One region of the Pseudarthrobacter defluvii genome, then DNA from elsewhere that is predicted to be linked to it. Evidence: riboswitches for the same ligand, from Rfam matches in the RefSeq annotation. Region 1 holds a riboswitch; the other holds the start of a gene.
What was found. A riboswitch is a leader RNA that binds a small molecule or an ion and turns the genes downstream of it on or off. The one in region 1 is predicted to bind glycine.
Positions count from the first base shown of each region.

Region 2: it holds a riboswitch for glycine, as region 1 does, so the genes downstream of both, gcvP (aminomethyl-transferring glycine dehydrogenase) here and cycA (D-serine/D-alanine/glycine transporter) in region 1, are expected to answer to the same signal.

Region 1 is NZ_CP066362.1:378,960-394,258, reverse strand. Features, by position in the region: gene JCQ34_RS01900 (DUF445 domain-containing protein) at 1-737, shown strand, start outside; gene JCQ34_RS01895 (LamB/YcsF family protein) at 870-1,619, opposite strand; gene JCQ34_RS01890 (hypothetical protein) at 1,603-2,412, opposite strand; gene cycA (D-serine/D-alanine/glycine transporter) at 2,588-4,120, opposite strand; glycine riboswitch at 4,172-4,266, opposite strand; glycine riboswitch at 4,267-4,365, opposite strand; glycine riboswitch at 4,656-4,756, shown strand; gene gcvP (aminomethyl-transferring glycine dehydrogenase) at 4,917-7,778, shown strand; gene gcvT (glycine cleavage system aminomethyltransferase GcvT) at 7,790-8,923, shown strand; gene gcvH (glycine cleavage system protein GcvH) at 9,152-9,535, shown strand; gene glyA (serine hydroxymethyltransferase) at 9,565-10,866, shown strand; gene JCQ34_RS01860 (L-serine ammonia-lyase) at 10,950-12,425, shown strand; gene lipA (lipoyl synthase) at 12,484-13,497, shown strand; gene JCQ34_RS01850 (glycoside hydrolase family 65 protein) at 13,508-15,299, opposite strand, start outside.
Region 2 is NZ_CP066362.1:771,386-786,684, reverse strand. Features, by position in the region: gene JCQ34_RS03720 (peptidoglycan bridge formation glycyltransferase FemA/FemB family protein) at 1-634, opposite strand, end outside; gene JCQ34_RS03715 (lipid II:glycine glycyltransferase FemX) at 769-1,902, opposite strand; gene JCQ34_RS03710 (TspO/MBR family protein) at 2,024-2,569, shown strand; gene JCQ34_RS03705 (L-serine ammonia-lyase) at 2,628-4,103, opposite strand; gene gcvT (glycine cleavage system aminomethyltransferase GcvT) at 4,565-5,713, opposite strand; gene gcvP (aminomethyl-transferring glycine dehydrogenase) at 5,725-8,571, opposite strand; glycine riboswitch at 8,761-8,858, opposite strand; gene JCQ34_RS03690 (TetR/AcrR family transcriptional regulator) at 8,953-9,489, opposite strand; gene JCQ34_RS03685 (MFS transporter) at 9,574-11,130, shown strand; gene JCQ34_RS03680 (Dps family protein) at 11,230-11,709, opposite strand; gene JCQ34_RS03675 (APC family permease) at 11,932-13,488, shown strand; gene JCQ34_RS03670 (AMIN-like domain-containing (lipo)protein) at 13,557-14,102, opposite strand; gene JCQ34_RS03665 (DUF4193 domain-containing protein) at 14,275-14,577, opposite strand; gene JCQ34_RS03660 (hypothetical protein) at 14,670-14,873, opposite strand; gene JCQ34_RS03655 (LacI family DNA-binding transcriptional regulator) at 14,952-15,299, opposite strand, start outside.

The DNA.
Region 1 (15,299 bases):
GACCTCCGGTGGGCAGACTGGCGGAGCGGATTTTCCATGACGGGCACCACCACACGCTGGTGGACCTGTTGGTGGACCGTGCCGCTGACTGGGTGGACGACAATCACCAGACAGTGACCCGCCTGGTGTCCGACCGCTCCCCCACCTGGGTTCCGCAGTTCGTGGACGGGCTGGTGGGCGACAAGGTCTACCTCGAGATCCTCAAGTTCGTGCGCGCCGTCCAGGCGGACCCCAGGCACCAGGTGCGGCAGTCGATCGACAAGTACCTCAACGATCTCGCCCAGGACCTTCAGCATGATCCCGCGATGATTGCGCGCGCCGAGGACATCAAGGCCCAGGTGCTGGGCGACCCCGAGGTGCGCGAGCTGGCGTCCCGGACGTGGGGCACCGTGAAGAACGCTTTGCTGGGTGCCGTGGACGATCCGGACAGCGAGCTCACCGTCAAGTTCAAGGCAGCGGTGCGTGATTTCGGGTCGCGGCTGGTGGACGATCCCGAGCTGGCCGGGAAGGTCAACGCCTGGATCGGTGACGCCGCAGGCTACCTGGTCCGGACCTACCGTTCAGACATCGCCGGGGTCATCACGGACACGGTTGCGCGCTGGGACGCCGAAGAGACCTCGCAGAAGATCGAGCTCCAGGTGGGCAAGGACCTGCAGTTCATCCGCATCAACGGCACAGTGGTGGGGTCCCTGGCGGGCCTGGCGATTTTCACGGTGGCACAGCTGATTTTTGGGTGATTTCGCCGCGGATAAATTCCGGCGCTGCGCACATTCCTTTTCGACCCCCGCATTTGAGGTGCATAAAGGAACGTGCGCAGCGAGAAGGCTTACGACGACGGCGGGCGGCCCGGTCAGTCCGGCACCACGCCCCTAGGCGAAGGCCTCCAGCTCCACGCCTGCGGCCTCAAGCCCAGCACGGATGCGGGCCGCCATTTCCAGCGCTCCAGGGCTGCCGCCCTGCAAGCGCAGGGAGTCCGGCCGGACCTTGACCACCGTCCCGTCCACGGCGATCACTTCCCCTTGCGTTGCCAGCCGGACGGCGCGCTCAACCACCACGTCAATGTCGTGCAGGACTGCGTCCTCCTCGGAAAGCGGCACCAGGCTGCCGTCGGCGAGGTACGCCCGGTCGGCGAAGGCCTCGACGAAGACCGGGTTCCCGGCTTCCTTGGCCTGCTTCACCAGCTCGGAGCCCGGGAAACCCAAAATGGGAAGGCCCGGGTCATAGGCATTCACTGCCGCAACCACGGCCGACGCCTGCTCGGCGTCGGAAATCAGTGCGTCGTACAGCGCTCCATGTGCTTTCACGTAGTCCACCGAGGCACCCACGGCATGCGCGACGCCGTCGAGCGCCCCTAACTGGTACAGCACATCGCCGAACAGCTCGTCGAAACCCATCCCCAGCGCGCGCTGCCCATAGCCCGCCAGGTCGCGGTAGCCGAGGTGCGCCCCCACGGTGACATCGAGTTCGTACGCTGCGCGGCAGCTGTCCAGCATGGTGACGGGGTCGCCCGCGTGCAGGCCGCAGGCCACGTTGGCGCTGGTGATCAGCTGGAACATGGCCGGGTCGCCTCCTGCCGTCCAGGAGCCGAATGATTGGCCTACGTCAGCGTTGAGATCCAAGTATGTTGCCTTCCAGCGTCAGGTGGTCCGGCCCGGCAGCTGCGGTCAGCTCCCCGGGAATGGTGTCCGGCATCGGCCCGAACGCCTCACGGGCATTCTTGGCCACCGCACGGCCCATCACGAGGTTACCGGCTCCTCCCACAACGGCCCCTATGCCGAACGGGAGCGCCCTGCCGAACAGGGCAGTACCCTGCCGCTTGAGCAGGTTCTTGAGGAAGGCGTGCTGGATACGCTTGCGTACACTGCCGAAGCCCGGCCCCACCATCGACTTGGAAAGCACATTGCCCCAGTTATTGGCGGCGCTGTTGCCGCTGCCGGAGGCCTGGCCACTCAGCGTTCCCAGCAGGGCGGTACCCTCCTCGCCGAGCATGATGGCCATGACCATGGTGCCGGCCTTCTCCGGGTTGGTGAGGCGGATGCCGTGAAGTTCGGCCAGCGAGGTTGCGTACAGTGCCGTTGCTTCCAGGAAGCCCACGGTGGCGGCGGCGGACAGTCCCAGCGACGCCACAGTGCCAACACCGGGTACGACGGCGGTAGCGCCCACCACGGCGCCGCCACCGGCGACAGCACGCAGGTAGTCGCGCTCGGCGATGTCCGCCAACTGGGCAGCCGTTGCGCGGGGGTGCTTCTTTTGGAGCCGCCGGATGTAGCCAACCACCAGCGGCCGCTGGATCTGCACCGCCTTCAGAAGCATGTTGTGGACGCCGGGCTTGGGCTTGCCGTCGGAGTCGAACATGGTTCTGTGGGCGGTTTCCTGTGCGATACGAAGTGCGGGATTGCTGCGCCGGGCCATGGTCACCTTCATTCAAATCGACCTGCAGCGGGAGGCTGCCGTGCTCTTTCCATCCTATGTGGATAAACACTAAGTATGCTTAACTTCCGCGCCCGGCACCGGCGGGCGGGCTACCTTGGCAGGCCGGACCCATCATTGGATCCAACGCACCTGCCCGGCAGCCCGCCGTCGGCCGTTACTTCCTGGCCTGCTCTACCTCTTCGGCGGACACCCCGGCGGCGCTCCGTCCGGCTGCCACCGCGGCGTCATTGCGAAGCTCGGCGCGGAAGACCTCGAAGCGGGCAAGGTGTGCGGGTCGGCGCCGCAGGACGGCCCAGGCCACGCCAAGGACGACGAACCAGGTGGGCGTCACCAACAAGGCGATGAGGGTGTCCGGTTGGGTGGTCAGCGCCCAGAGGACGAACGCGAAGAACGCGTAGACCACCCAGACCGCGGGGGTGCCGCCTGGCATCTTAAAGTTCGACGCCGCGTGCAGATGGGGGCGGCGGCGACGGAACGAGATGTAGCTGGCCAGGATGATCGACCAGACGAAGATGAAGCAGACGGCGGACACTGTGGTCACCATTTCGAACGCCTTGCCAACGTCCTGGCCGGCGTACATGAGGACGACGCCGGAGAGCAGCAGCACGCAGGACAGGCGCAGGGCGTTGCTGGGCACCTTCCTCGTGGACAGGCGGCTGAAGATGCCCGGCGCGTCGCCCTCCTGGGCAAGGCCGAAGACCATGCGGGACGTGGAGTAGATGCCGGAGTTGGCGGAGGACATGGCCGAGGTGAGGACCACCAGGTTGACCACGGTGGCCGCGGCGCCGAGGCCGGCCAGGGAGAACATGCCGATGAAGGGGCTGTGGCCAGCGGCGAACTGGGTCCACGGGGTGACGGCCATCAGGATGACCAGCGCGCCCACGTAGAACAGGAGTACGCGGACCGGGATGGCGTTGATGGCCTTGGGCAGGGTCTTCTCCGGGTTCTTGGCCTCGGCGGCGGTGGTGCCCACCAGTTCAATGCCGACGAAGGCGAACACGGCGATCTGGAATCCGGCTACGAAGCCCATGAATTCGTTGGGGAAGAACCCGCCGTGGCTCCACAGGTTGGTGAAGCTGGCCGTGCCCGTGTCGGACTGGAAGCCGGTGAAAATCATGAAAAGGCCCACGATGATGAGCGCAGCGATGGCGACAATCTTGATGAGGGCGAACCAGAACTCGGTCTCGCCGAAGGCCTTGACCGTGGCGAGGTTCAGCAGGAGCAGGATGCCGATGGTGGCCAGGCCAGGGATCCAGAGCGGCAGCGCCGGCCACAGTTCCTTGGAGTAGCCGGCGATGGCGATAACGTCCGCGATGCCGGTGATTACCCAGCAGAACCAGTACGTCCAGCCGGTGAAGAAGCCGGCCCACGGCCCCAGGAGGTCCGCAGCGAAGTCGCTGAAGGACTTGTAGTTCAGGTTGCTCAGCAGCAGTTCGCCCATGGCGCGCATGACGAAGAAGAGCATGAACCCGATGATCATGTACACGAAGATCACGGACGGGCCGGCCGCGGAAATGGTTTTGCCGGAGCCCATGAAGAGGCCGGTGCCGATCGCGCCGCCGATGGCAATGAGCTGGATATGGCGGTTGGTCAGCTGCCGTTCCAGGTGGGGAGGCTCGCTGCGGACCGCCGTGCGCGCGCCGTTGCGCGCTGGTTCGCCGTTGGACGTGGGGGGATGAATCGCCATGAGGAACTCCATCGGTAAAGCGGCATTTTGGGTACCGCAAAAGATTTGGTTCCTCCCCGCTCTGTAGGGAACCTGAGAGTTTCCGCAGCCCAAGCCGCTTGCACCGTCGGTGAGCCAGGGCATGCCTGGCTGCTTTCCAGAGTTGCCTGTCCGCGGCGGTACGTGGGCCTGAGAGTTTCCTGGGGAGGGTTTGCTCCTACGGCGCCTGCTAAATGTACCCGGCAAGGCTCTCCCGCCGCAGGTCGAAGGCATGTTCAGTTGGAAACCGCAGCCCGTAAGGGCCGCAGCGGTCATGCGTCGGGACGGGCGCCGGCAGTCGGACTGCTCCGGATACGCTGAGCCAGCCGCAGACGGCGCCAATCCCGGGGATCAGTGTGGTGTCCGTCACGATGCAATGTCAAACCCTTCCCGACACAAGCGGAGCAAGGCCCTGTCATCTTCCTGTATCTGACCCGCTTCAGGAGCCCGCGATTTGCCACCGGCCGCATATCCCGATACCTTGTGAGCCGAATCACCCACATTTGAATAAGCCTTTCGAGCTGTGACGGGAGAGTCCTCCCGGCGAAACACCGGGCAGGCGCCGTAGGAGCAAATCCTCCCCAGGAATCTCTCAGGCCCACGTACCGTCATGGCGAGGCGACTCTGGAAAGCAACCGGGCTTTTGCCTGGTTCACCGACGGTGCAAGCGGCCCCCTGCCAAGAGCAGGCAACGCGGAATCTCTCAGGTCCAATACAGAGCGGGGAGGAACCCATCCCACGCCGTGCCACCTTCGGCCGGCCAGAACTGGAGTTCCTCATGACGATTCAATCGCTTCCAACATCGTTTGTTGACCGCCATATCGGCGCGCGCCGCCAGGCCGACGTCGAAACCATGCTCAAGGCCGTGGGCTACGACAGCGTGGACGGCCTGGTGGACGTTGCCGTCCCGGCCTCCATTCGGCAGGAAACCGCCCTCCGCCTCCAGGACGCCCTCAGCGAGGTTGAGGTCCTCACGGAGTTGCGCAAGCTCGCCGGCAAGAACAAGACCGCCGTCCAATTGATCGGCCAGGGGTACTTCGACACGGTCACTCCGCCGGTGATCCGCCGCAGCATCCTTGAGTCCCCAGCCTGGTACACGGCCTACACCCCGTACCAGCCCGAGATTTCCCAGGGCCGCCTCGAGGCGCTGCTGAACTTCCAGACCATGGTCCAGGACCTCACGGCACTCCCGGTGGCCAACGCCTCACTGCTGGACGAGGCCACCGCGGTGGCCGAGGCCGTGCTCCTGATGCGGCGTGCCAATAAGAACAAAGACGCCAAGGACGGCAGGACTCTCCTCGACGCTGACTGCCTCCCCCAGACCATCGCCATCGTGAAGGGCCGCGCGGAGGCGCTGGGCTTCGAAGTTGAAGTGGCGGATCTCTCCAAGGGCCTGCCGGAAGGTGCCATCAACGGCGTCGTCCTGCAGCAGCCCGGGGTTTCCGGCCGGGTATGGGACCAGTCCAAAGTCATCAGCGCCGCCAAGGACCGCGGCGCCCTGGTCACCGTGGCAGCTGACCTGCTGGCCCTGACCCTGATCACCCCTCCGGGCGAGCAGGGCGCCGACATCGCTGTCGGCTCCACCCAGCGCTTTGGCGTGCCGCTGTTTTTTGGGGGGCCGCACGCCGCCTACATGGCCGTCCAGAAGGGCATGGAACGCTCGCTCCCCGGCCGCTTGGTGGGCGTCTCCAAGGACAACGCCGGCGCCCCTGCCTACCGGCTGGCTTTGCAGACCCGCGAGCAGCACATCCGCCGCGAGAAGGCCACGTCCAACATTTGCACCGCGCAGGCATTGCTGGCCATCGTTTCCTCCTTCTACGCGGTTTACCACGGCCCGGATGGACTGAAGGCCATCGCCGAAGGCGTCCACCACAAGGCACGCGTCCTGGCCACCGCCCTCGCGTCCATGGGCCGTGAACTGGTCACCGATTCCTTCTTCGACACCCTCACCGTGCGCGTCCCGGGCAAGGCCGCCAAGGTGATCACCGCCGCTGAAGCCCGCGGCATTAACCTGCGCTTTGTCGACCAGGACACGGTGGGCGTCTCCCTGGACGAGACGACGACGGCGGCAACGCTGTCCGCCGTCGCGGTCGCCTTTGGCGCGGGTCCGGTGGGCGACGCCGAAGGCTTCGAACTGCCTGAATCGGTCCTGCGCACCTCCGGCTACCTGGAGCACCCGGTGTTCAACACGCACCGGTCCGAGACGCAGCTGCTGCGCTACATCCGGAAGCTGTCGGACCGGGACCTGGCCTTGGACCGCACCATGATCCCGCTGGGTTCGTGCACCATGAAGCTGAACGCCACCGCGGAAATGGAAGCCATCTCCTGGCCGGAGTTCGCCTCCATCCACCCGTTCGCCCCGGACTCCCAGACCGAGGGCTGGCGCGAACTGATTGCTGGTCTTGAATCAGACCTGGCCGAGATTACCGGGTACGACCAGGTTTCCATCCAGCCCAACGCCGGATCCCAGGGCGAGCTCGCAGGCCTGCTGGCGATCCGCGGCTACCACCACTCCCGCGGTGACCAGCAGCGCAACGTCTGCCTGATCCCGGCTTCGGCGCACGGCACCAACGCCGCCTCCGCCGTCCTGGCAGGGATGAAGGTGGTTGTCGTGGCCACTGCATCTGACGGCACCATCGACCACGAGGACCTGACGGCCAAGATCGAGGCGCACAAGGATGTTCTGTCCTGCATCATGATCACCTACCCGTCCACCCATGGCGTGTACGACGGCGACGTCCGTGAGGTCTGCGACGCCGTGCACGCCGCCGGCGGCCAGGTATACGTGGACGGTGCCAACCTGAACGCGCTCGTTGGGCTGGCCCAGCCGGGCAAGTTCGGCGGCGACGTGTCCCACCTGAACCTGCACAAGACCTTCTGCATCCCGCACGGCGGCGGCGGACCCGGTGTTGGCCCTGTTGCTGCCAAGGCCCACCTAGCACCATTCATGCCGGGCGACGCCAACAACGCTTCTTCCGGGGGCGCAGTGGAGGGACACGGCGTTGCCATTTCAGCCTCGCGGTTCGGTTCGGCCGGCGTGCTGCCCATCTCCTGGGCCTACGTGAAGCTGATGGGCGGGGAGGGCCTGACCGAGGCCACCAAGTCCGCGCTGCTGGCTGCAAACTATGTCGCCACCCGGCTGAACGAGTTTTACCCGGTCCTCTACACCGGTGAAGGCGGTCTGGTGGCGCACGAGTGCATCCTGGACCTGCGTGAACTCACCGCCAGGACTGGAGTGACCGCCGAGGACGTGGCCAAGCGGCTGATCGACTTTGGCTTCCACGCCCCCACCCTGGCGTTCCCTGTCGCCGGGACGCTGATGGTGGAGCCCACCGAGTCCGAGGACCTCGCGGAAATCGACCGCTTCATCGACGCCATGATAACCATCCACGCCGAGATTGAGCAGGTTGCTGCCGGGGACTTCTCCCTGGAGGCATCCCCGGTGCGCAACGCACCCCACACGGCTGCCGCCGTCGTCAGTTCCGACTGGGACCGCGCCTACCCGCGCGAACAGGCCGTGTTCCCCGTGCCCTCGCTGCGGCAGGACAAGTACTTCCCGCCGGTGGGACGGATCGACGGCGCCGCCGGCGACCGGAACCTGATCTGCTCCTGCCCGCCGCTTGAAGACTTCGAAAACTAAGGACTCACCCAATGACTGAGAACTACACCGCTCTCTACGAGCAGCACAAGAAGGCCGGGGCCTCCTTCACGGACTTCGGTGGCTGGCAGATGCCGCTCAAGTACAACTCCGAGCTCGCCGAACACCACGCCGTGCGCAAGGCTGCCGGCCTGTTCGACCTCTCCCACATGGGCGAGGTCTGGGTGACCGGGCCGGACGCTGCCGCGATCCTGGACTACGCCCTTGCCGGCAAGTTGTCCGCGGTCGCCGTCGGGAAGGCCAAGTACTCCTTGATCTGTGACGCCGACGGCGGCATCATCGACGACCTCATCACCTACCGCAGGGCTGATGACAAGTTCCTCGTGGTGCCGAATGCGGGCAACGCGAAGGTGGTGGCCGATGCCTTGCAGGAACGCGCCGCCAACTTCGACGTGACCGTTGAAGATGCCTCCGTGGAAACTTCCCTCATCGCCGTCCAGGGTCCCGCCGCCGAGGCCATCCTGCTGCAGCTGGTTCCCGCAGAACAGCACGCCCTGGTCACGGATCTGAAGTACTACGCCGCAGTTGAAGTGGGCGTCAGCTTCGGGGGTGCCGTCCGCGACCTGCTCGTGGCCCGGACCGGTTACACCGGCGAGGACGGGTTCGAAATCTACGTTCCCAATCTGGACGCGCCCGCGCTGTGGGAAGCACTGCTGGAAGCCGGGGAAGGACATGGCCTGGTCCCCGCCGGCCTCGCAGCCCGTGATTCCCTCCGCCTTGAAGCAGGCATGCCGCTCTACGGCAACGAGCTCTCCCGCCACGTGAACGCCTACGCGGCTGGGCTGGGCCCGGTGGTGTCGCTGGCCAAGGAAAGCGACTTCGTGGGAAAGGAAGCCCTGGCCGCCATCAAGGCTGCCGGCGTCGGCTCCACCATCGGTCAGAAGCTCGTGGGCCTCAAGGGCGCCGGACGCCGCGCCGCCCGCGGCCACTACCCTGTCCTCAAGGACGGCACCCTCGTTGGCGAAGTGACCTCCGGCCAGCCGTCGCCCACCCTCGGCTACCCCATCGCAATGGCCTACGTCGACGTCGAATTCGCCGAGCCCGGCACCGTCCTGGACGTAGACCTCCGCGGCAAGCCCGAACGCTTCGAAGTAGTAGCCCTGCCGTTCTACCGTCGCCAAAAGTAGGCCGGCGCGGCTGGTTGGCCCAACGGGCCGCCCTCCTCTGCATGCTCGGTCGCGTAGACGCCCGCTGGGCGGACGTGACGCTCCCTTAGACGCATGCTGCCGGAGGCCGGCCCGCAGGGGCCTGACGCCCGCTCACTTTTGGTGGGTTTTAGACCGACGCCCGCTCACTTTTGGCGGGTTTAGTGCGGACGCTCTCTCACTTTTCACACACGAACAATAGGAAAAATTATGAGCAACGTTGTAGCTGAACTGAAGTACTCCGCCGAGCATGAATGGGTTGCTGTTGACGGGTCCGGGCCTGCGGGGATTGGTATTTCCGCCGTGGCCGCCGATGCCCTGGGCGACATTGTGTACGTGGATCTGCCCGAGGTGGGTTCTACCGTGACCGCCGGCGAGACCTGCGGCGAGGTGGAATCCACCAAGTCCGTGTCCGACCTCTACGCGCCCGTCACCGGTGAGGTCACCGAGATCAACGACGCCGTGGTGTCCGACCCCGCACTCATCAACAGCGACCCTTACGGCGCCGGCTGGCTCTTCAAGGTGGCCGTCACCGAGGAAGGCCCGCTGCTGTCCGCTGAGGAATACGCTGCGGCAAACGGCGGCGAACTGTGAGCGCCGCGGCCGCAGGCACCGGTACAACCATGGCCTTCGAGCAGGTGGTCTCCCCCAGCCTGAACGCCGACCTGTCCGTCCTGGACCCCGAGATCGCGGCAAAGATCGACGACGAACTGGGCCGCCAGCGCGACGGCCTGGAAATGATCGCTTCCGAGAACCACACTGCCGCAGCCGTAATGCAGGCGCAGGGCTCGGTACTGACCAACAAGTACGCCGAGGGCTACCCCGGCAAGCGCTACTATGGCGGCTGCGAGCACGTGGACGTTATCGAGCAGCTCGCCATCGACCGGGTGAAAGCCCTGTTCGGCGCGGAGTTCGCCAACGTCCAGCCGCACTCCGGCGCGCAGGCAAACGCCTCGGTGATGCACGCACTGATCAAGCCCGGTGACACCATCATGGGCCTGAACCTTGCCCACGGCGGCCACCTAACCCACGGCATGAAGATCAACTTCTCCGGGAAGCTGTACAACGTGGTGCCGTACCAGGTCCGTGAGGACACCCACACCATCGACATGGCGGAAGTGGAGCGGCTGGCGCAGGAGCACAAGCCGCAGCTGATCGTGGCTGGCTGGTCGGCCTACGCAAGGCAGCTGGACTTCGCTGAGTTCCGGCGGATCGCGGACTCCGTTGGTGCCTATCTGATGGTGGACATGGCGCACTTCGCCGGGCTGGTGGCCGCGGGCCTGCACCCGTCGCCGGTCCCGCATGCCCATGTCACCACCTCCACCACGCACAAGACCCTTGCCGGTCCGCGCGGCGGCATCATCCTGTCCAACGACCCCGACGTTGCCAAGAAGATCAACTCCGCCGTGTTCCCGGGGCAGCAGGGCGGGCCGCTGGAGCACGTGATCGCCGGCAAGGCTGTGGCGTTCAAGATCGCCGCCTCCGAGGAGTTCCGTGAGCGGCAGGAGCGGGTCCTCGCAGGTGCCCGCATCCTGGCCCAGCGCCTGGTCCAGCCCGACGTCACGGCCAAGGGCATCAGCGTGGTGTCCGGAGGCACGGATGTGCACCTGGTCCTCGTGGACCTGCGGAACTGCGCGCTCAACGGACAGCAGGCCGAAGACCGACTCGCGGCAATCGATATCACCGTCAACCGCAATGCAGTCCCCTTCGACCCACGTCCTCCGATGGTGACGTCGGGCCTGCGCATCGGCACCCCCGCCCTGGCCACCCGTGGCTTCGGCGAGGACGCCTTCCGCGAGGTTGCGGACATCATCGCCGAGGCATTAATCGCCGACGCCGATGCCGACCTTTCCGGTCTGCGTCACCGCGTCGAAGCACTCGCCGCAGCCCACCCGCTCTACCCGGGCATCGCACCGCTGTCCTGAACTTGGTTTCGACGGGCTCAGCCAGAGGTGGTTGAGCCCGTCGAAACCCGCTCCGATCGTAATTTTTAGTTAGGAATCCCCGCATGGCTGTTGGTGTCTTTGACCTTTTTTCGATCGGTATTGGTCCGTCGTCTTCGCATACTGTGGGGCCGATGCGGGCTGCTGCTGTTTTTGCCGAGGAGTTGGTGGGGTCCGGGGTGCTGGGTTCCGTGGGGTCGTTGCGGGTGGATTTGTATGGGTCCCTGGCGGCGACGGGGCATGGGCATGGGACGATGACGGCGGTCCTGTTGGGGTTGGAGGGGTTTCATCCGGAGTTGATCCTGCCGGCGGAGGTGGAGGAGCGGCTGGCTTCGATCGCGGAGACCGGGGTCCTGAACCTGGCCGGGGCGGTGGAGGCTTCCGGTGGCGGTGTGCCGTTGCCGTACGGGGTGGAGGATATGGTGCTGCGGCCGTTGACGGTGTTGCCGCGGCATACGAACGGGATGACGTTCACCGTCTCTGATGCGGGCGGGGAGGTGCTGCATGCGGCGACGTTCTTCTCGGTCGGTGGCGGGTTCATCGTCCGGGAGGGTGGGGAGGATGCCGCGCAGCAGGAACTGGATGCGTCCAAGGAGGAGTTGCCGTTGCCGTTCCGGACCGCTGCTGAGCTGTTGGAGCACTGCGCGGTGACCGGGCTGGGCATCGCCGATGTGATGTTCAGGAACGAGCTGGCCTCCCGGGATGAGGGGGAGATCCGGGCCGGGCTGCTGCAGATCTGGTCGGTGATGGAAAACTGCGTGGCCACGTCCCTGAAGCGGGACGGGGTGCTGCCGGGCGGGTTGAAGGTCCGCCGCCGGGCCCCGGACTGGTACGACCGGCTGAAGAAGGAATGCGCCGACGGCCTGGAGGACCAGGACAACAGCGAGGACCAGGACGCGGCCTGGGACGCGGGCCGGCACGATCCACGGTATTGGCAGGAGTGGGTTAACTTGGTGGCGTTGGCGGTGAACGAGGAGAACGCTTCCGGCGGGCGGGTGGTCACCGCGCCGACGAACGGGGCGGCCGGGATCATCCCCGCGGTGCTGTACTACGCGCTGCACTTCGCCCCCGGCATGGACCAGGCCACCCAGGCTGACCGGGACGGTGTGGTGGTGCGGTTCCTGCTCGCCGCCGGCGCGGTCGGGGTGCTGTACAAGGAACAGGCCTCGATCTCCGGGGCAGAGGTCGGCTGCCAGGGCGAGGTCGGGTCCGCGTCCTCGATGGCCGCCGCCGGCCTGGCGGAGGTCATGGGCGGCACCCCGGCGCAGGTGGAAAACGCGGCCGAAATCGCGATGGAACACAACCTGGGCCTGACCTGTGACCCGATCGGCGGGCTGGTCCAGGTCCCGTGCATCGAACGGAACGCGATCGCCGCCGCGAAAGCGATCAACGCCGCGAAAATGGCCCTCTGGGGCGACGGCACCCACCGGGTTTCCCTCGACGAAGTCATCATCACCATGCGCGAAACCGGCAAAGACATGAGCGACAAATACAAGGAAACCGCCATGGGCGGCCTCGCCGTCAACGTCGTCGAATGCTGACACCGGTTCCCGACACGCTCAGCCAACGGCAAAACCACCGAACAAAGGAAACAAGACCATGACATTGGCACCTGAAGGCCGGAAGATGCTGCGGATCGAGCAGCGCAATGCTGCGGTTCCGGTGGAGCGCAAGCCGGAGTGGATCAAGGCCAAGGTCCAGATGGGCCCGGAGTTCGTCGGGCTGAAGAACCTGGTGAAAAAGGAAGGCCTGCACACCGTCTGCGAGGAAGCCGGCTGCCCCAACATCTTCGAATGCTGGGAAGACAAGGAAGCCACGTTCCTGATCGGCGGGTCCGAATGCACCCGCCGCTGCGACTTCTGCCAGATCGACACCGGCAAACCCTCACCCCTGGACCGGTTCGAACCCACCAAGGTGGCCCGCTCCGTCCAGTCCATGCAGCTGCGCTACGCCACCGTCACCGGCGTGGCCCGCGATGACCTCGAGGACGAAGGCGTCTGGCTCTACGCCGAAACCGTCCGCAAGATCCACGAACTGAACCCCGGCACCGGCGTCGAACTGCTCATCCCCGACTTCTCCGGCAACCCCGACCACATCAAAGCGATCTGCGACTCCAAACCCGAAGTCTTCGCCCACAACGTCGAAACCGTCCCCCGGATCTTCAAGCGCATCCGCCCCGCGTTCCGCTACGACCGCTCCCTGGACGTCATCACCCAGGGCCGCAACCACGGGATGGTCACCAAATCCAACCTCATCCTGGGCATGGGCGAAACTCGCGGGGAAATCTCCGAAGCCCTCCGAGACCTCCACCAGGCAGGGTGCGACCTGATCACCATCACCCAATACCTGCGCCCCAGTGAGCGGCACCTGCCCGTGGACCGCTGGGTCAAGCCCCAGGAATTCGTCGACCTCCAGCACGAAGCCGAAGAAATCGGGTTCCTCGGCGTCATGTCCGGCCCCCTGGTCCGATCCTCCTACCGCGCCGGGCGCCTCTGGGCCACCGCCATGCGCAAAAAAGGCCGCGACATCCCCGCTGAACTCGCCCACATCGCCGACGGCATCCAGGACTCCGGCACCACCCGCCAGGAAGCCGCCACCCTCCTGGCGGGCTAGCAGCGCAACGTCAGCTGTTCCCGCGCACCACCGGGATGCTCGCCGTCGGCAGTCCGCTGGGGAAAACCGTGGGCTCCGGCTCCACGACCGGTTCAAGCGGTACCTGCACGGGCCCTGCCCCCACCGTGAGGAGCTGGCCGCGGACGTCCACCTCCAGCGACTCACCCTCCTGCACCGTGAGAGTGATGGAACCGGCGGCGAGCTGGACCAGCAGCAGGCGCCCCCGGATCTTCAGGTGGAAGGCCAGTCCGTCCCATTCGGCGGGCAGGCGGGGATCGAAGTACGGCACCGGGCCCTGGTCGCGCATGCCAGCGAACCCGCACACCAGCGAACTCCAAACTCCCCCGGTGGAGGCGATGTGGACGCCGTCGATGGTGTTGCCGTGGGTGTCGTCCAGGTCGATGAAGGCGGCGTTGGTGAAGTGCTCCAGCGCTTCCTTCGAGTAGCCCACCTCCGCCGCCATGATGCCCTGCACGCAGGCGGACAGCGTGGAATCGCCGGTGGTGAGGGGATCGTAGAAGTCGAAGGCGCGCTGCTTTTCCTGCGCAGTGAAGTCCTGCCACTGCAGGAACATGGCCAGGACCGTATCCGCCTGCTTCAGCACCTGGTGGCGGTAAATCACCAAGGGGTGGAAGTGCAGCAGCAACGGGTACTTGGACCGCGGAGTGGTCCAGTCCCAAGCCTCCAGGGTCATGAAGTCGTTGTCCTGGGAGTGCACCTGCATGCGCTCGTCGAACGGCAGGTTCATCCGGCTGGCCGCAGCCTCCCACAGCTGGCGCTCCTCCAGCGTGATGCCGGCGTGCTCAAGGGCAGCGGCCGCGCGAAGGTTGAAGCGGGCCATGACGTTCGTATAGAGATTGTCGTTCACCACGGCCGTGTACTCGTCCGGGCCGGTGACGCCGTGGATATGGAAGAGCCCGTCCTTACCGAAGAAGCCAAGTGAGATCCACATCCGGGCGGTCTCGATCAGCAACTCGGCACCCATTCCGTCCCGGAACGCGGTGTCACCGGTGGACCAGAGGTACCTGTTGGTGGCGAAGGCGATGGCTGCCGCGATATGGAACTGGGCGGTGCCGGCAGCGTAATAGGCGCTGGCTTCGAGCCCGTTGATGGTGCGCCACGGGAACAGGGCACCGTCCACGCTCAGCTCCTTGGCCCGGATCCTGGCTTCGGGAAGCATGCTGTGCCGGAATTCCAGGACCTGCCGGGCGCCGTCGGGATTGGTGTAGGTAAGGTACGGCAGGAGGTACACCTCCTGGTCCCAGAAGTAGTGCCCCTCGTAGCCGGACCCGGTCACGCCCTTGGCGGGAATGCCGGCAACATCCGCACGCGCGGTGGCCTGGGCCAATTGGAACAGGTTCCACCGGATGGCCTGCTGCAGCCCGGGCCGGCCGCCCTCCACCACGATGTCGGACGTGGCCCAGTAGCTGCGGAAGTGCGCCTCGCTCTCGGCAAAGATGTCACTCACCGGCCGCAGCGCCTCTTCCGCCACGGCGGCTGCGTCGATTTCCGGGTCCTGGATGGTGCGGCCGGCGGCGTAGCTGACGCTCTTCTCCAGCCGGAACGGCTCATCAGCGTCGACCGCCAGGACGTACCGGACACTGCTGTCGTCCTGGTCAACCAGCGTCTCGAACGGCTGGTGCCCGGGCGACGTCCAGTGGTCCACGGCGATGCCCACCCGCTGCTTGGACTCCGCCGCCTCCCACGACAGGCGCAGGGAGCCGTCGCCGCCGTCGAGCCGCAACGGCAGCAGCACGCGCCCTGCGTGGCGGCCGGCGCGGCGGGGATCGTGCACGGAGTGG
Region 2 (15,299 bases), 390 kb from region 1:
AAAAATCATCCAGTGTTTCCAGGGTGGCCTGCTCCAGGAAGACGCCGTTCTTTTCGGCTTTCCGGATGGCTTTCCGGGTCCGGTAGCTGGTGCCCATGATCAGTTCCTCGGCGTCCTGGATGCCCACGAGGTTTTTGATGAACATCCAGTTGACGTTCACGAAGTTCATGTCCAGGCCCTGGTGCTGGAATCCAATTCGCTCCAGGTCGGCCACCAGTGGGCGGTTGTCCTCGATGTCTGGGTGCTCCGCGCCGTCGGCGTCCCGGGCGATGTACCGGATGTTGGGCGAGATCCGCAGTTCGGCAGCTTTCCGCCCTGCCGCGTGCTTGCGGAGAAGTTCGACGACGGCACCCACCAGGTTCCGGTCCGTGTAGTCCATGAGGGGGCCCTTGGCGCATTCACAGACGGTGTAGCCCAGCCGGGTGGTGGTGAAGTTGAGCTTTCCGGCGGCCACGAGCTCGCCGTCGCGACGGACCCCGAAGAGCTCCACCTGCTGGCCGCGGGCACGCTGGAAGCGGGCAAAGTCGATGGACTGCAGGAAGCTGTTCTGCGGATGCTTCAGGGCGAAGGCCTCGAAGTCGGCGTCGCTGAGGTTGGCGTATTCAAGCCCGGTAGCGGCGGAAACTGTATTCAAGGGGTGACCTTCTTCTCGACTCTTCGCGGCCTTGGTTGGCCGCACTGTATTGAGGGCGTTTAGGCGGACTGTGTTCGCGGCAGGGGTGGCTTGCCTGCAGGGGTGCGCTGGATTTGCAGCCCTGGTGGCTGCGGTCAGTAGAACTGCTGGCCGGTGCGTGCGGTTTCGATCCGGCGGAACACCTTTTCTCCCCCGTTGGACCAGAGCCGGTGCCGGAGCGGGGACAGCACGTAGTCATGGCAGCCCACAAAGTCGGTGACCGTCTTGGTGAAACTGGTCTTGAACATCCCCATGCCGTACAGGTTGTGGGTCTTGTCCTTGATGCGCGCAGCCGGCGGCGTCCCGCAAAAGTCGTATTCGGTGCAGCCGAGTTCTTGCATCCGCTTGATGGCGGTCCACTGCACCAGGTGCGAATCCCCGTACTGCTTGCGGTTCTGGGTGGAGCCTCCATCCTTGTAGGTGGCCTTGGCACCGTAGTTGATGACGAACGCGCCGACGCTGGGCTTCCCGTCCTCATACGTGAAGAAGAAGTTGCCCTGGCCGCGGTTGCAGAACTCGTCCCAGAACTGTGCGTAGTAGTCGTAGCTGCGGAGGGGCATGGAGCCCTTGGCGTTGACGGTGTTCGCCATCAGGTCGTACAGGGCCCGGTAGGTTTCGGGTCCCGGCTCCTGCCGGACCACCTGGCAGCCCTCCTTCTCGGCCCGCCGGACTGCATTCCTGGCGCGGGAGGAAATGGCTTTGAACACTTCCTCTTCGGTGCCGGAGATGTCCAGCAGGGCGGTGGAGTCGTTGGACTGGATGTTGGGGGCTTTGACCAGCTTGGCCGCCTGCAGCTCCCGCTGCGCATCTCCGGAATCGATGATGTCCGGCTCCACCTTGATGGTGAAAACGTTCAGTTTGCTGCTTCGGACGAAGGCCGCGCACGCTTCGAGGGCGGCCCGCAGGTCCGCCGCGTCCGCCAGGTCAGGACCCTTGATGAGGTACCAAAGCCGTCCCAGGACAGGGAAGCGCTTTTCCAGCACCAGGTTGTAGCTGGAGTTTCCGCCGCCTTCGAGCACCAGGAACCGGACTTTCCAGCCACTGCCGTTCTTGACTGATGCATAGGCGGCCGACTGCAGCATGTTGCCGCCGTTCGGGTTGGCCGTGACGTGCTTGTCCCAGTTCTCAATTTCCTCGGCTGTGGCAAAACGTGCGGTGAATTCTCGCAAGGGGGCCGTGTCCAATCGGGTTTGTGCGCGGTTTCGGTACTTCTGGTTGCGTGCGGACATGCAGCCTCAAGTCTAAAGCCTGACGCGCTCCCGGCTTTTCCCCGACCCCGCCGGCATGGCCAGTCTCACGCTGCCGGACGCCGTCTTGACGGGCCTCGGGGCGTTCAACAAGGGTTGGGGTATGAGGCCGGACGGGGAAGAGACAACCGCTCCTGCGGGCACCGGCAGGCAGCCGTACAGCGCGGGGGTTCAGGTCGCTGCGCTTTTCGGGTTCCTGGTGGCGTCCCTGGTGGTGGCAGCGTTGGGCGGGCTGGCGTCGGCGGCCAACGTCACCGGTTGGTACGCGACTGCGGACAAGGCTCCCTGGTCCCCGCCGAACGGCGTGTTCGGTCCGGTCTGGTCTGTCCTCTACACGGCGATGGCTGTGGCTGCCTGGCTGGTGTGGCGGAAACGGACCAGCCGGACCCGGCCGGCCATGGCGGTCTATGTCCTCCAGTTGGTCCTCAACCTCGCCTGGACCCCTGCATTTTTTGCCCTGTACCCCGCCCTCGGCACGGCAGCCCTGTGGCTGGGACTGGTCGTCATCCTTGCCCTGATCGCCGCCGTCGCTGTGACGGTTTTGTATTTCGGCCCCATCAGCCGGACCGCCGGGCTGCTCCTGCTCCCCTACATTTCATGGCTGGTGTTCGCCGCCAGCCTGAACTGGTGGGCGGCAGCACACAACTAACTGCCGGCCGAACATCGGCTGCGCCCGTCAGCCTGTTCTTCCACCGCGGCGGCCGCTGTCAGCATTCGACGACGTTGACGGCGAGGCCGCCCATGGCGGTTTCCTTGTATTTGTCGCTCATGTCTTTGCCGGTTTCGCGCATGGTGATGATGACTTCGTCGAGGGAAACCCGGTGGGTGCCGTCGCCCCAGAGGGCCATTTTCGCGGCGTTGATCGCTTTCGCGGCGGCGATCGCGTTCCGTTCGATGCACGGGACCTGGACCAGCCCGCCGATCGGGTCACAGGTCAGGCCCAGGTTGTGTTCCATCGCGATTTCGGCCGCGTTTTCCACCTGCGCCGGGGTGCCGCCCATGACCTCCGCCAGGCCGGCGGCGGCCATCGAGGACGCGGACCCGACCTCGCCCTGGCAGCCGACCTCTGCCCCGGAGATCGAGGCCTGTTCCTTGTACAGCACCCCGACCGCGCCGGCGGCGAGCAGGAACCGCACCACCACACCGTCCCGGTCAGCCTGGGTGGCCTGGTCCATGCCGGGGGCGAAGTGCAGCGCGTAGTACAGCACCGCGGGGATGATCCCGGCCGCCCCGTTCGTCGGCGCGGTGACCACCCGCCCGCCGGAAGCGTTCTCCTCGTTCACCGCCAACGCCACCAAGTTAACCCACTCCTGCCAATACCGTGGATCGTGCCGGCCCGCGTCCCAGGCCGCGTCCTGGTCCTCGCTGTTGTCCTGGTCCTCCAGGCCGTCGGCGCATTCCTTCTTCAGCCGGTCGTACCAGTCCGGGGCCCGGCGGCGGACCTTCAACCCGCCCGGCAGCACCCCGTCCCGCTTCAGGGACGTGGCCACGCAGTTTTCCATCACCGACCAGATCTGCAGCAGCCCGGCCCGGATCTCCCCCTCATCCCGGGAGGCCAGCTCGTTCCTGAACATCACATCGGCGATGCCCAGCCCGGTCACCGCGCAGTGCTCCAACAGCTCAGCAGCGGTCCGGAACGGCAACGGCAACTCCTCCTTGGACGCATCCAGTTCCTGCTGCGCGGCATCCTCCCCACCCTCCCGGACGATGAACCCGCCACCGACCGAGAAGAACGTCGCCGCATGCAGCACCTCCCCGCCCGCATCAGAGACGGTGAACGTCATCCCGTTCGTATGCCGCGGCAACACCGTCAACGGCCGCAGCACCATATCCTCCACCCCGTACGGCAACGGCACACCGCCACCGGAAGCCTCCACCGCCCCGGCCAGGTTCAGGACCCCGGTCTCCGCGATCGAAGCCAGCCGCTCCTCCACCTCCGCCGGCAGGATCAACTCCGGATGAAACCCCTCCAACCCCAACAGGATCGCCGTCATCGTCCCATGCCCATGCCCCGTCGCCGCGAGGGACCCATACAAATCCACCCGCAACGACCCCACGGAACCCAGCACCCCGGACCCCACCAACTCCTCGGCAAAAACAGCAGCAGCCCGCATCGGCCCCACAGTATGCGAAGACGACGGACCAATACCGATCGAAAAAAGGTCAAAGACACCAACAGCCATGACGGGTTTTCCTAACTAGAACTGCGTTCTTGGAACTCTGGGTGGTTGGGTGGAGCGGGCAGGACATCCTCTGCGTGCTCGGTCGCGTAGACGCCCGCTAAGCGGACGTGACGCTCCCTTAGACGCACGCTGCCGGATGCCCCGCCCACTCCGAGGACACGGCACCAGAGCGCCGGGGCAGGAAGGCAACGAGCGGGCCGACAACGCTCATGAGTGCCGGGGAAAGAGAAACACGCACGTAGTCCTCACCCACTCGCGTCCTGTAAGACCTGACACTGTCCTCGCACAACCGCAACTTCCGCACGAGGGCCGGCGGAGCCGGACTTTTCGAAAGCGTGCTCCCCACCGTCTCCCTAGCCTCGCAAGCTCGGCCAGGGAACCCTGACGGCGTGGGCCCAACGCACGCGTGAAAATGTCCGGTCCGCCGGTCCCGGAGGTGACCACGGCCGAGCCCCAAGGGACTACTTGAGTCGCTTGTAGAACGGGAGGTCGACGACTTCGAAAGGCTCTGCGTTGCCGCGGAGATCGATGTCCAGGGCCGTGCCGGGTGCCGAGTGTTCGACGTCGACGTAGGCCATGGCGATGGGGTAGCCGAGGGTGGGCGACGGCTGGCCGGAGGTCACTTCGCCGACCGTGGCACCGTCCTTGAGCACGGGGTAGTGCGCGCGGCCGGCGCGGCGGCCCTGGCCTTTGAGCCCCACGAGGCGGCGGCCGGAGGTGCTGCCGGCGCCGGCCGCCTTTTTGGCTGCCAGGGCGGCTTTGCCCACGAAGTCGCCTTCCTTGGAGAGTGCGACGACGGGACCCAGGCGGGCGGCGAACGGGTCACCCTGCAGGGACAGTTCGTTGCCGTACAGTGGCATCCCTGCCTCGAGCCGGAGGGAGTCGCGGGAGGCGAGGCCGGCGGGGGTCAGTTCCGCTTCGTCGGCGATGGCGATCAGTGCCTGCCACAGCGCGGCGGCATCGTGGTTGTCCACAAAGATTTCGAACCCGTCCTCGCCGGTGTATCCGGTACGGGCGAGCAGGAGCTCCTTGCCCGCCCCGCTTACCAGGAAGGGAACCTCGACGGCGGCGTAGTACTTCAGTGCCGTCACCAGGGGGTGCTGGGCGGCCGGAACCAGGCGGAGCAGGAGTTCCTGGGCCTTGGGCCCCTGCACCGCGACCAGGGAGGTCCGCGCCGAAGCATCATCAACCACCACATCGAACCCTGCGGCACGCTCCTGCAGTGCTGCAGCCACCACGGCGGCATTGCCGGCATTGGGCACCACCAGGAAGACGTCGGTGCCGTCCTGCGAAGCGGGACGCCGATAGGTGATGAGGTCGTCGATGATCCCGCCGTCCTCATTGCAGATCAGCGAGTACTTGGCCTTGCCCACCGCCATGGCGGAGATCTTCCCCACCAGGGCGTAGTCCAGGAACGCGCCGGCGTCCCGTCCGGTCACCCAGACCTCGCCCATGTGGGAGAGGTCGAACAGGCCTGCAGCCTTGCGGACCGCGTGGTGTTCGGCCAGCTCGGAGCTGTACTTGAGCGGCATCTGCCAGCCACCGAAGTCGGTGAACGACGCGCCCAGCTTCTTGTGCTCGTCGTACAACGCTGTGTATTTCTCAGTCATGGCGGCAGGCCTCAGTTCTCGAACTCGGAGAGCGGCGGGCAGGAGCAGATCAGGTTACGGTCTCCGGCGGCGCCGTCGATCCGGCCCACCGGCGGGAAATACTTGTCCTGCTTGTGGTGGGCGGGGAACGCGGCCTGCTCGCGCGGGTAGGCACGGTCCCAGTCGGAGCTGACGACGGCGGCGGCAGTGTGGGGTGCGCGGCGCAGCGGTGAGTCGGCAACGGCAAAGTCCCCGTTGGCCACCTGGTCGATTTCCTCGCGGATCGTGATCATCGCCTCGATGAAGCGATCGATCTCGGCCAGGTCCTCGGACTCGGTGGGCTCCACCATCAGGGTTCCTGCGACCGGGAATGCCAGGGTGGGGGCGTGGAAGCCGAAGTCGATAAGGCGCTTGGCCACGTCCTCGGCGGTCACACCGGTGCGGGCGGTGAGTTCACGCAGGTCCAGGATGCACTCGTGCGCCACCAGGCCGCCCTCGCCGGTGTAGAGAACCGGGTAAAACTCGTTCAGCCTCGCGGCCACGTAGTTGGCTGCGAGGAGCGCGGACTTGGTGGCCTCGGTCAGGCCCTCGCCGCCCATCAGCTTCACGTACGCCCAGGAGATCGGCAGCACACCGGCGGAACCGAACCGGGACGCCGAGATCGCCACCCCGTGGCCTTCCTCATGGGCGGCCTTGTTGGCGTCGCCCGGCATGAATGGTGCCAGGTGTGCCTTGGCTGCGACCGGGCCCACGCCGGGTCCGCCGCCGCCGTGCGGGATGCAGAAGGTCTTGTGCAGGTTCAGGTGCGAGACGTCGCCGCCGAACTTGCCCGGCTGGGCCAGCCCGACGAGCGCGTTCAGGTTGGCGCCGTCGATGTATACCTGGCCGCCGGCGGCGTGGATGGCGTCGCACACGTCGCGGACGTCGCCGTCGTACACGCCGTGGGTGGAGGGGTAGGTGATCATGATGCAGGACAGGGCGTCCTTGTTCGCTTCGATCTTGGCCGTCAGGTCCTCGTGGTCGATGGTGCCGTCCGCTGCGGTGGCTACAACGACCACCTTCATCCCTGCCAGGACCGCGGAAGCAGCATTCGTGCCGTGGGCCGAGGCCGGGATCAGGCAGACGTTGCGCTGCTGATCGCCGCGGGAGTGGTGGTAGCCGCGGATCGCCAGCAGGCCTGCGAGCTCACCCTGGGATCCGGCGTTGGGCTGGATGGAAACCTGGTCGTACCCGGTAATGGCCGTCAGGTCCGCTTCCAGGTCGGCGATCAGTTCGCGCCAGCCAGCGGTCTGGGAGTCCGGGGCGAACGGGTGGATGGAGGCGAACTCCGGCCAGGAAATGGCCTCCATCTCGGCGGTGGCGTTCAGCTTCATGGTGCACGACCCCAGCGGGATCATGGTGCGGTCCAGGGCGAGGTCACGGTCGGAGAGCTTCCGGATGTAGCGCAGCAGCTGCGTCTCGGACCGGTGCGTGTTGAACACCGGGTGCTGCAGGTAGCCGGAGGAGCGCTCAACGGCGGCCTCCAGCCCGAAGCCCTCGCCCCCAGCAATGGAGGCGCCGAAGATGTCGGCAACCTGGGCGACGACGGCCGCCGTCGTGGTTTCATCGAGCGAGATGCCCACGGTGTCGGCGTCGACGCCGCGCAGGTTGATGCCCCGCGCTTCAGCGTCGGCAACGATGCCCGCGGCGCGCCCGGGGACGCGGACGGTTAGGGTGTCGAAGAAGCTCCCATGCAGGACCTCCACACCGGCTGCTGCCAGCGACGCCGCCAGCACCCGGGCATGGCCGTGAGTCGTTTCCGCAATGGCCTTCAGCCCGTCCGGGCCGTGGTACAGGGCGTACATGGAGGCGACGATGGCCAGCAGCGCCTGCGCCGTGCAGATGTTGGACGTGGCCTTCTCGCGGCGGATGTGCTGCTCGCGGGTCTGCAGCGCCAGGCGGTAGGCAGGAACGCCTGCGTCGTCCTTGGACACGCCCACCAGCCGGCCGGGCAGCGAACGCTCCAGCCCCTTGCGGACAGCCATGTAGGCGGCGTGCGGGCCGCCGAAGAACAGCGGCACACCGAAGCGCTGGGCGGAGCCGACGGCGATGTCCGCCCCCTGCTCGCCCGGAGGGGTGATCAGGGTCAGGGCCAGCAGGTCTGCGGCCACGGTGACCAGGGCGCCGCGTTCCTTTGCGGCGGCAATGACGCCGGACTGGTCCCATACCCGGCCGGAGGCGCCGGGCTGCTGGAGCACGATGCCGTTGATGTCGCCCTCCGGCAGGCCCTGGGAAAGGTCCGCCACTTCAACGTCGAAGCCCAGTGCCTCGGCGCGGCCCCTGACGATGGCGATGGTCTGCGGGAGGACGTCGATGTCCAGGACGGTCTTGCCATCCGCAGCGGGCTTGGCCTTGTTGGCACGGCGCATCAGCAGGACGGCCTCGGCGACGGCAGTTGCTTCATCCAGCAGCGAGGCGTTGGCGATAGGCAGGCCAACCAGGTCCTGCACCATGGTCTGGAAGTTCAGCAGGGCCTCAAGCCGGCCCTGGGAAATCTCAGGCTGGTAAGGCGTGTACGCGGTGTACCAGGCCGGGGACTCGAGGATGTTGCGGCGAATCACCGGCGGAGTGACGGTGTCGAAGTACCCCTGGCCGATCAACTGGACGGCGGTCTTGTTCTTGCCGGCGAGCTTGCGCAACTCCGTGAGGACCTCAACCTCGCTGAGGGCGTCCTGGAGGCGGAGGGCGGTTTCCTGGCGGATGACCTTGGGAACGGCCGTGTCCACCAGGGAGTCGACGGTGTCGTAGCCCACGGCTTTGAGCATGGTTTCGACGTCGGCCTGGCGGCGCGCGCCGATATGGCGGTCTACGAAGGTGGTGGAGGCTGGGGTAACCGACACGAAGGAACTCCATTTACTCAGGCGGCGCAGGGTGCGCCACAGCTATTCGGGTTCCTCCCCGCTCTGTATTGGACCTGAGAGTTTCCGCGTTGCCTGCCTGGCAGGACCCGCTTGCACCGTCGGTGAGCACAACAGTTCTTCCACTTCCCAAGGGAGGAAGGACAACTGCCTGCTGCTTTCCAGAGGCGCCTCGCCGCGGCGGTACAGGGGCCTGCGAGATTCCTGGGGAGGATTTGCTCCTACGGCGCCTGCCTGTACTTCCGGCAGAACTCTCCCGCCGCAGATCAAAGGCTATTAACTTGTTGGGTCATGACGGCCGGTGGCGGCCCTCACAACTCTCCATTGTCCTACGCCGCCGCCCCTCCCGGCAAATGGCAAATCCTACCTGCGGAGCCGCTCCAGGGCGGCGAGGAGTTCCTCCACGTCAGCGGCCGCTCCCCCCGCCGGAGCGGGCGCCACCGACAGCATGGCGTTGAAGTACAGGCCGTCACCCATATAGAGGACTGCCTTCGCCAGCCCCGGACCAACATCAGCCGCAATTTCGTCCAGCCATCGCTGCTGGATGGCCGCGAACCGGCGCCGCGTCTCTTCATGCGCCACCTCGGCAAGCCTTGTGGCGGCAACGATGGCCCTGTCCAGCGGAGTGTCTGCCCACACCGAGGAACGGATGAAGTAAGCGGCGGCGCCTTCGCCGGCTGAGGCCATGGCGTCGGCATCCTCCCGGGCCAGGCCGTCCAGCCGGTCCAGCAGAACGGCGATGAGCGCTTCCTTGTTGGGAAAGTGGTAGAGCAGGCCGCCCTTGGACACGCCGGCCTTCCGGGCGACGGCGTCAAGGGTGGCGGCGCGCTCCCCCACCTCGATCAACAGGGACTCGAAGGCATCAAGGACCGCTTCGCGGGCTACAGGCTTTCGGGGCATGCCTTCCATCATGCCCTTCCCACGGCGGTATGACGGAACCGGAAGGAGTTTTAAACTATACCGTCTGGACGGTATAGTTATTCCATGACGACTTCCACCAGCCCCGCGCCCTCACGCACGGACGGGAACGCCCCGCGGCAGCTGTGGCGCGACTGGGTGGCGCTGGGGCTGCTGATGTTTCCCGTACTCCTGGTGGCCGTGGACAACACGGCGCTGACATTCGCGCTGCCTGCCATCGCCCGCGCCCTGGAACCGTCCGGCGTGCAGCTGCTGTGGATCGTGGACGCCTATCCCCTGGTGCTGGCCGGCCTGCTGGTATCCATGGGAAGCTTCGGCGACCGGATTGGCCGGCGGCGGCTCCTGGTCATCGGCAGCATCGGTTTCGCCGCACTCTCGGCCGCCACCGCCTTCGCACCGACGCCGGAGTGGCTGATCGCCGGCCGCGCAGCCCTGGGCTTCTTCGGGGCCATGCTGATGCCGTCCACGCTGTCGCTGATCCGCAACATCTTTCCCGAGCCCAACCGCCGGCGGCTGGCAGTCGCCATCTGGGCTGCGGGATTCTCCGGCGGCGCCGCCCTCGGGCCGATTGCCGGCGGCTGGCTGGTGGAGCAATTCTGGTGGGGCGCGGTCTTCCTTGTAGCGGTACCCCTCATGGTTCCCCTGCTGGCGCTGGGGCCGGCCCTGATCCCGGAGTCCAGGGATCCCTCCCCGGGGAAGGTGGACATCCCGAGCATCCTGCTCTCCATGCTGGTCATGGTGCCCGTGGTGTACGGCATCAAGGCCGTCGCCACGGAGGGGCCGGGCGCAGCAGGGCTGGGGGCAATTGCCTTTGGCCTGGCCATGGGAGCCGTGTTCGTGCAGCGGCAGCTGCGCCTGGAGCACCCGCTGCTGGACATGTCCCTGTTCCGCAACAGGGTGTTCAGCATGGCCATAACCGCCAACATCCTGGCCCTGTTTTCCTTCAACGGGTTCATCCTGTTCCTCGCCCAGCACCTGCAGCTCCTCGAAGGAATGAGCCCCTCCGGGGCGGGAGTTGCCATGGTCCCCGCGCTGGCGGCCACAGTGGTGGCCGGCCTGGTGGTGGTGCCGCTGGTCCGCAAGGTCCGGCCCGGGTACGTGGTGGCTGCGGGGCTGGCGTTCAGCGCCGCCGGCTACAGCATGGTGACGTTCGGAAACCACGACGGCGGCCCGTCGCTGCTGCTGGCAGCCCTCCTGGTCCTGGCGCTGGGCGTGGGCACGGCGGAGACCATCTCCAACGACCTCATCCTGGGCGCCGCCCCGCCGGCGAAGTCGGGGGCGGCCGCGGCAATTTCCGAAACGGGCTACGAGGTGGGTTCCCTGCTGGGGACAGCCGTCCTGGGATCCATTTTGACCGCCTCCTACCAGCAGAACCTTCGGCTGCCTGCGGGGCTGGAGGGCATACTGCCCGGGCCCACCTTGCACAACGCCGGGGAGACACTGGCGGGCGCCGTGGAGGCGGCCAACCTGCTGCCGCCACCGCTTGCCGGCGCCCTCAGGGACGCCGCCGCTGCAGCGTTCGACTCGGGGGTGCACGTGACCGCGGCAATTGGGCTGGTACTGATGGCGACGGCGGCAGTCCTCGCGGCCGTCGTGCTGCGAAAAGTGCCAAAAGCGGCGTAGCGGACGCCCGCGGGAGTCCAGAAACGGACCGCCGGGCAGGCAAAAGCGCCCGGCGTCGAGGAGGAATACCTCGCCGCCGGGCGCTCCGTGAAACAACCGCTACTTTGAGTCTGCAGCCGTGACCTTGGCAGTGGGCTTCATGTTTTCCGCCTGCACCATCCAGGCGAACTGCTCCAGCCGGGCGATGAATTCGTGCAGGAGGTCCGCGGAGGTGGGGTCCTCCTCATCCACTTCGTCATGAACCTTGCGCATGGTGCCCACGGCAGCCTCCATGGCAGCGACGATCCGCTCGATGGCATCTTCAGTGCTGATCAGCCCTTCAGGGAACTGGGCCAGGCTGGTGGTTTCGGCAACGGTGGAGCTGCGGCCGTCCGGAAGCGCATGCAGGGCGCGCATCCGCTCGGCGGTATCGTCGGCGAACTGGCGGGCAGCGTCCACGATTTCATCCAGCTGCAGGTGGAGGTCGCGGAAGTTGGTGCCCACGATGTTCCAGTGCGCCTGCTTGCCCTGGACGTGGAGCTCGATCAGGTCCGCAAGGACAGCCTGCAGGTTGTTGGTCAATGTCGGTGAAGCTTTCATGCATCCTCCTCAAGTGGTCCAATACGCCCGACGCTACCAGCCGCGGACACCGCGGCGGCAGGCCTTCAGGCAATTCATCAGCGAGCTTACTAATTTCGAAAACGAGTCACAAACGAATGTGATTCATATTGCGTCTTGCATCACACGGTCGGCGCCCCCATACTAAATGAACGCCATTCATATAGTGACTTCCGTCTCACAGCCTTCCCAGAAAGTGGTGCCATGACAGAGACAATCCGCACCAGTACGGCCAAACCCGGCCCGCACGCCCATGCCCCATCCGCGGACGGCGTCGGCGACAAGGGTCTCAAGGGTGGGCAGCTCGGGCTCCTCGCCGTCGTCGTCCTGGGCATTTCGACCATTGCCCCCGCCTACACCCTCACCAGCGCGCTGGGTCCCACCGTCAATGAAGCCGGCCTCCAGCTGCCCGTCATCTTCCTGATCGGGTTCATCCCCATGATTCTGGTCTCGCTCGCCTACCGGGAACTCAACGCCGACTCCCCGGACAGCGGCACTACTTTCACCTGGGTGACCAAGGCCTTCGGGCCCTGGGTCGGCTGGATGGGCGGCTGGGGCCTGCTGGCGGCCAACATCATCGTGCTGTCCAACCTCGCCGGCGTCGCCGTCGACTTCTTCTACCTTTTCCTGTCCCAGCTCACCGGCTCCCCGGAGCTCGCAGACCTGGCGGACAACAAGGCCCTGAACGTCATCACCTGCTTCGTCTTCGTGGCGCTGGCCGTCTGGGTCAGCTACCGCGGCCTGCACACCACCAAGCTGGTGCAGTACAGCCTGGTGGGCTTCCAACTGCTGGTCCTCGGCCTGTTCGTGGGTATGGCGTTTGCCAACTGGTCCACCTCGGAAACGGCCATCCCGTTCAGCTGGGACTGGTTCGACGTCACCAAGATCGAAACCTTCGGCCAGGTTGCCGCCGGCATCTCCCTGTCGATCTTCGTCTACTGGGGCTGGGACGTCTGCCTCACCGTCAATGAGGAGACGGCCAACGGCAAGAAGACCGCCGGCGTGGCAGGCACCCTGACGGCCGTCATCGTCCTTGCCATCTACCTCCTGGTCAGCATCGCCACCATGATGTTCGCCGGCGTCGGAGATACCGGCAACGGCCTGAACAACGCCGAAAACCACGAGAACATCTTCACCGCGTTGGCCTCCCCCATCATGGGCCCCTTCGCCATCCTGATGTCCCTCGCCGTGCTCTCCAGCTCTGCCGCCTCCCTCCAGTCCACCTTCATGTCGCCGTCGCGGAGTCTGCTGGCCATGGCCCACTACGGTGCCCTGCCGAAGCCGTTCAGCCGGATCAGCAGGAAGTTCGCGACGCCGGGCTTCGCCACCATCGCTGCCGGGATCATCTCGGCGGGGTTCTACGCCGTAATGCACGTGGTCAGCGAGAACGTCCTGAACGACACCATCCTGGCCCTGGGCCTGATGATCTGCTTCTACTACGGCCTGACCGCACTCGCCTGCACCTGGTACTTCCGCCACAGCCTCTTCAACAGCGCACGCCACTTCCTGTTCCGGCTGGTGTGCCCGGTGGTCGGTGGCGTGGGCCTGTTCGTAGTGTTCTTCAAGACCGCCATGGACAGCCTGGCTCCGGAGTTCGGCAGCGGCTCGGAGGTCTTCGGCGTGGGCCTGGTGTTCATCCTGGGCGTCGGCATCCTGGCGCTGGGCGCCGTCGTCATGCTGGTCCTGTCCCGCACCCACCCCGGCTTCTTCCGCGGTGAAACCCTGAAGCGGGACACCCCCGCCCTGGTGGTTCCGGAGTAAGCCCCTTAGGAAAGGTGCCGTGCCCCTGATGGGGCGCGGCACCTTTTTTGTTTACGACGACGGATGGGTCACCAGAAGTGCGCCACGTCTATGACCAGCCGGGAGCCGGAGCCGGGACCGTCCAGGGTGAAGACCCGGAACGGAAGGCGGGCCCGAACGCCCAGGCCCAGGCTTGTGTATCCTTCAAAGCTTCCTGCGGAGACTACCTGGCGGAAGGTCTGGTAGCCGGAAACGTTGCTGAGTTCATTCCTGTCCGCGGGGCTGTAGGTGGCGTTGCCGTTCTCGTCATAGGAGGGCGCCTTGATGCTGATGTGCAGGCGCGCACCGCCCCGCACCGGAACGGGAAGCCCCGAGCCCTCCTGCTCGATCCGCGGCACATACTGCACGGTATAGGCGACCGCAGGGCCGTTGAGGTCCACCACCAGCCGGTCGAAACAGTAGTGCTGCCCCGTGCGGACATTGGTAACGGATGCGGTACCGGTGTCCTGCCCGGATTTTGCCAGCGAGCCCCAGGTGAGCCCGCAGTAGGGAGCCGCCGAGGCAGGTCCCTGGACCACGATTCCCAGCCCTACAGCCAGCAGGACGGCTGCGAGCCAGATGGAGAACTTTTTCATTGCTGTGCCATCCAGGATTCAAAGCCATTGGATGATTCCAGCGTAGGAGTGTTCCTTGCCGGAGACGAGGGGTCATTTTGATAACGACGGCGGCCGGAGATAGATAGCGCAGGACCAAAAAGCGCCGGCCACCCGAGGGGTGGCCGGCGCCGGGAAAACCAGGAAGTAGTTTTTAGCCTTCGCAGTCGCGGCAGTACTTCAGGCCGTTCTTTTCACGGGCAACCTGCGACCGGTGGCGGACCAGGAAGCACGACGAGCAGGTGAACTCGTCGGACTGCTCGGGAACCACAATGACGGTCAGTTCCTCGTTGGACAGGTCGGCGCCGGGCAGGTCGATACCTTCAGCGGTGTCGTTTTCGTCGACATCGATAACCGCGGTCTGCGCGTTGCCGCTCCGTGATGCCTGGAGGGCCTCGAGAGAGTCAGCGGGCGACTCTTCTTCCTGCTTGCGTGGAGCATCGTAATCGGTAGCCATAGCGTGTTCACTTTCGTTGCTGCGCAGCGCCATTTCAGGCACCTCAGTGAAGCAGTTTAGGGCATTACCACGCTAGTGGCGCAATAGTGTGTTTAACCAGACATCGTGCTGGTTTCGGGTGCTGCCAGCGCATGCTCGGAGCGGGCCTGCTCCGCGCCTGCGGACACCCCGCTCAAGGCCGGCAGCCAGCCCCAGCGGGTGGCGTCAGCCATGGCGCCGCCGGCCAGGGACTCGGAGTCATACGTGAACGTGTCCAGCAGCCAATCGCGGAGCCGGATGAGCAGGGTAGCCGTCATGCCTGCCAACGTACGCAGCGATTGTTGTGGCCACGTTTCGCGGGGGTCTCCCCCGGATTAACTTCGCTGCCGGCAGTTTCAGGCCGGCGGGGCGGTGCTGCTGCGCAGGACGAGTTCGGGCTCCACCACCAGCGTCTGCGGTCCCTCCGCACCGTCCAGTGCCCTGAGCATCAGGTCCATGCAACGCCGGCCCAGTTCTTCGAAGTCCTGCCGGACCACCGTCAAGGGCGGGCTGAAGTAGCCGGCTTCGGGCTGGTCGTCGAAGCCCACCACGGAGACGTCCTCCGGCACCTTGATTCCTGCCTCATTCAACGCCCGCAGGACCCCCAGGGCCATCTGGTCGTTGCCTACAAACAGCGCAGTGGCACGGGGGCTGGCTGCCACCTTGCGGCCTATCTCATAACCGCTGCCGGCGCTCCAGTCACC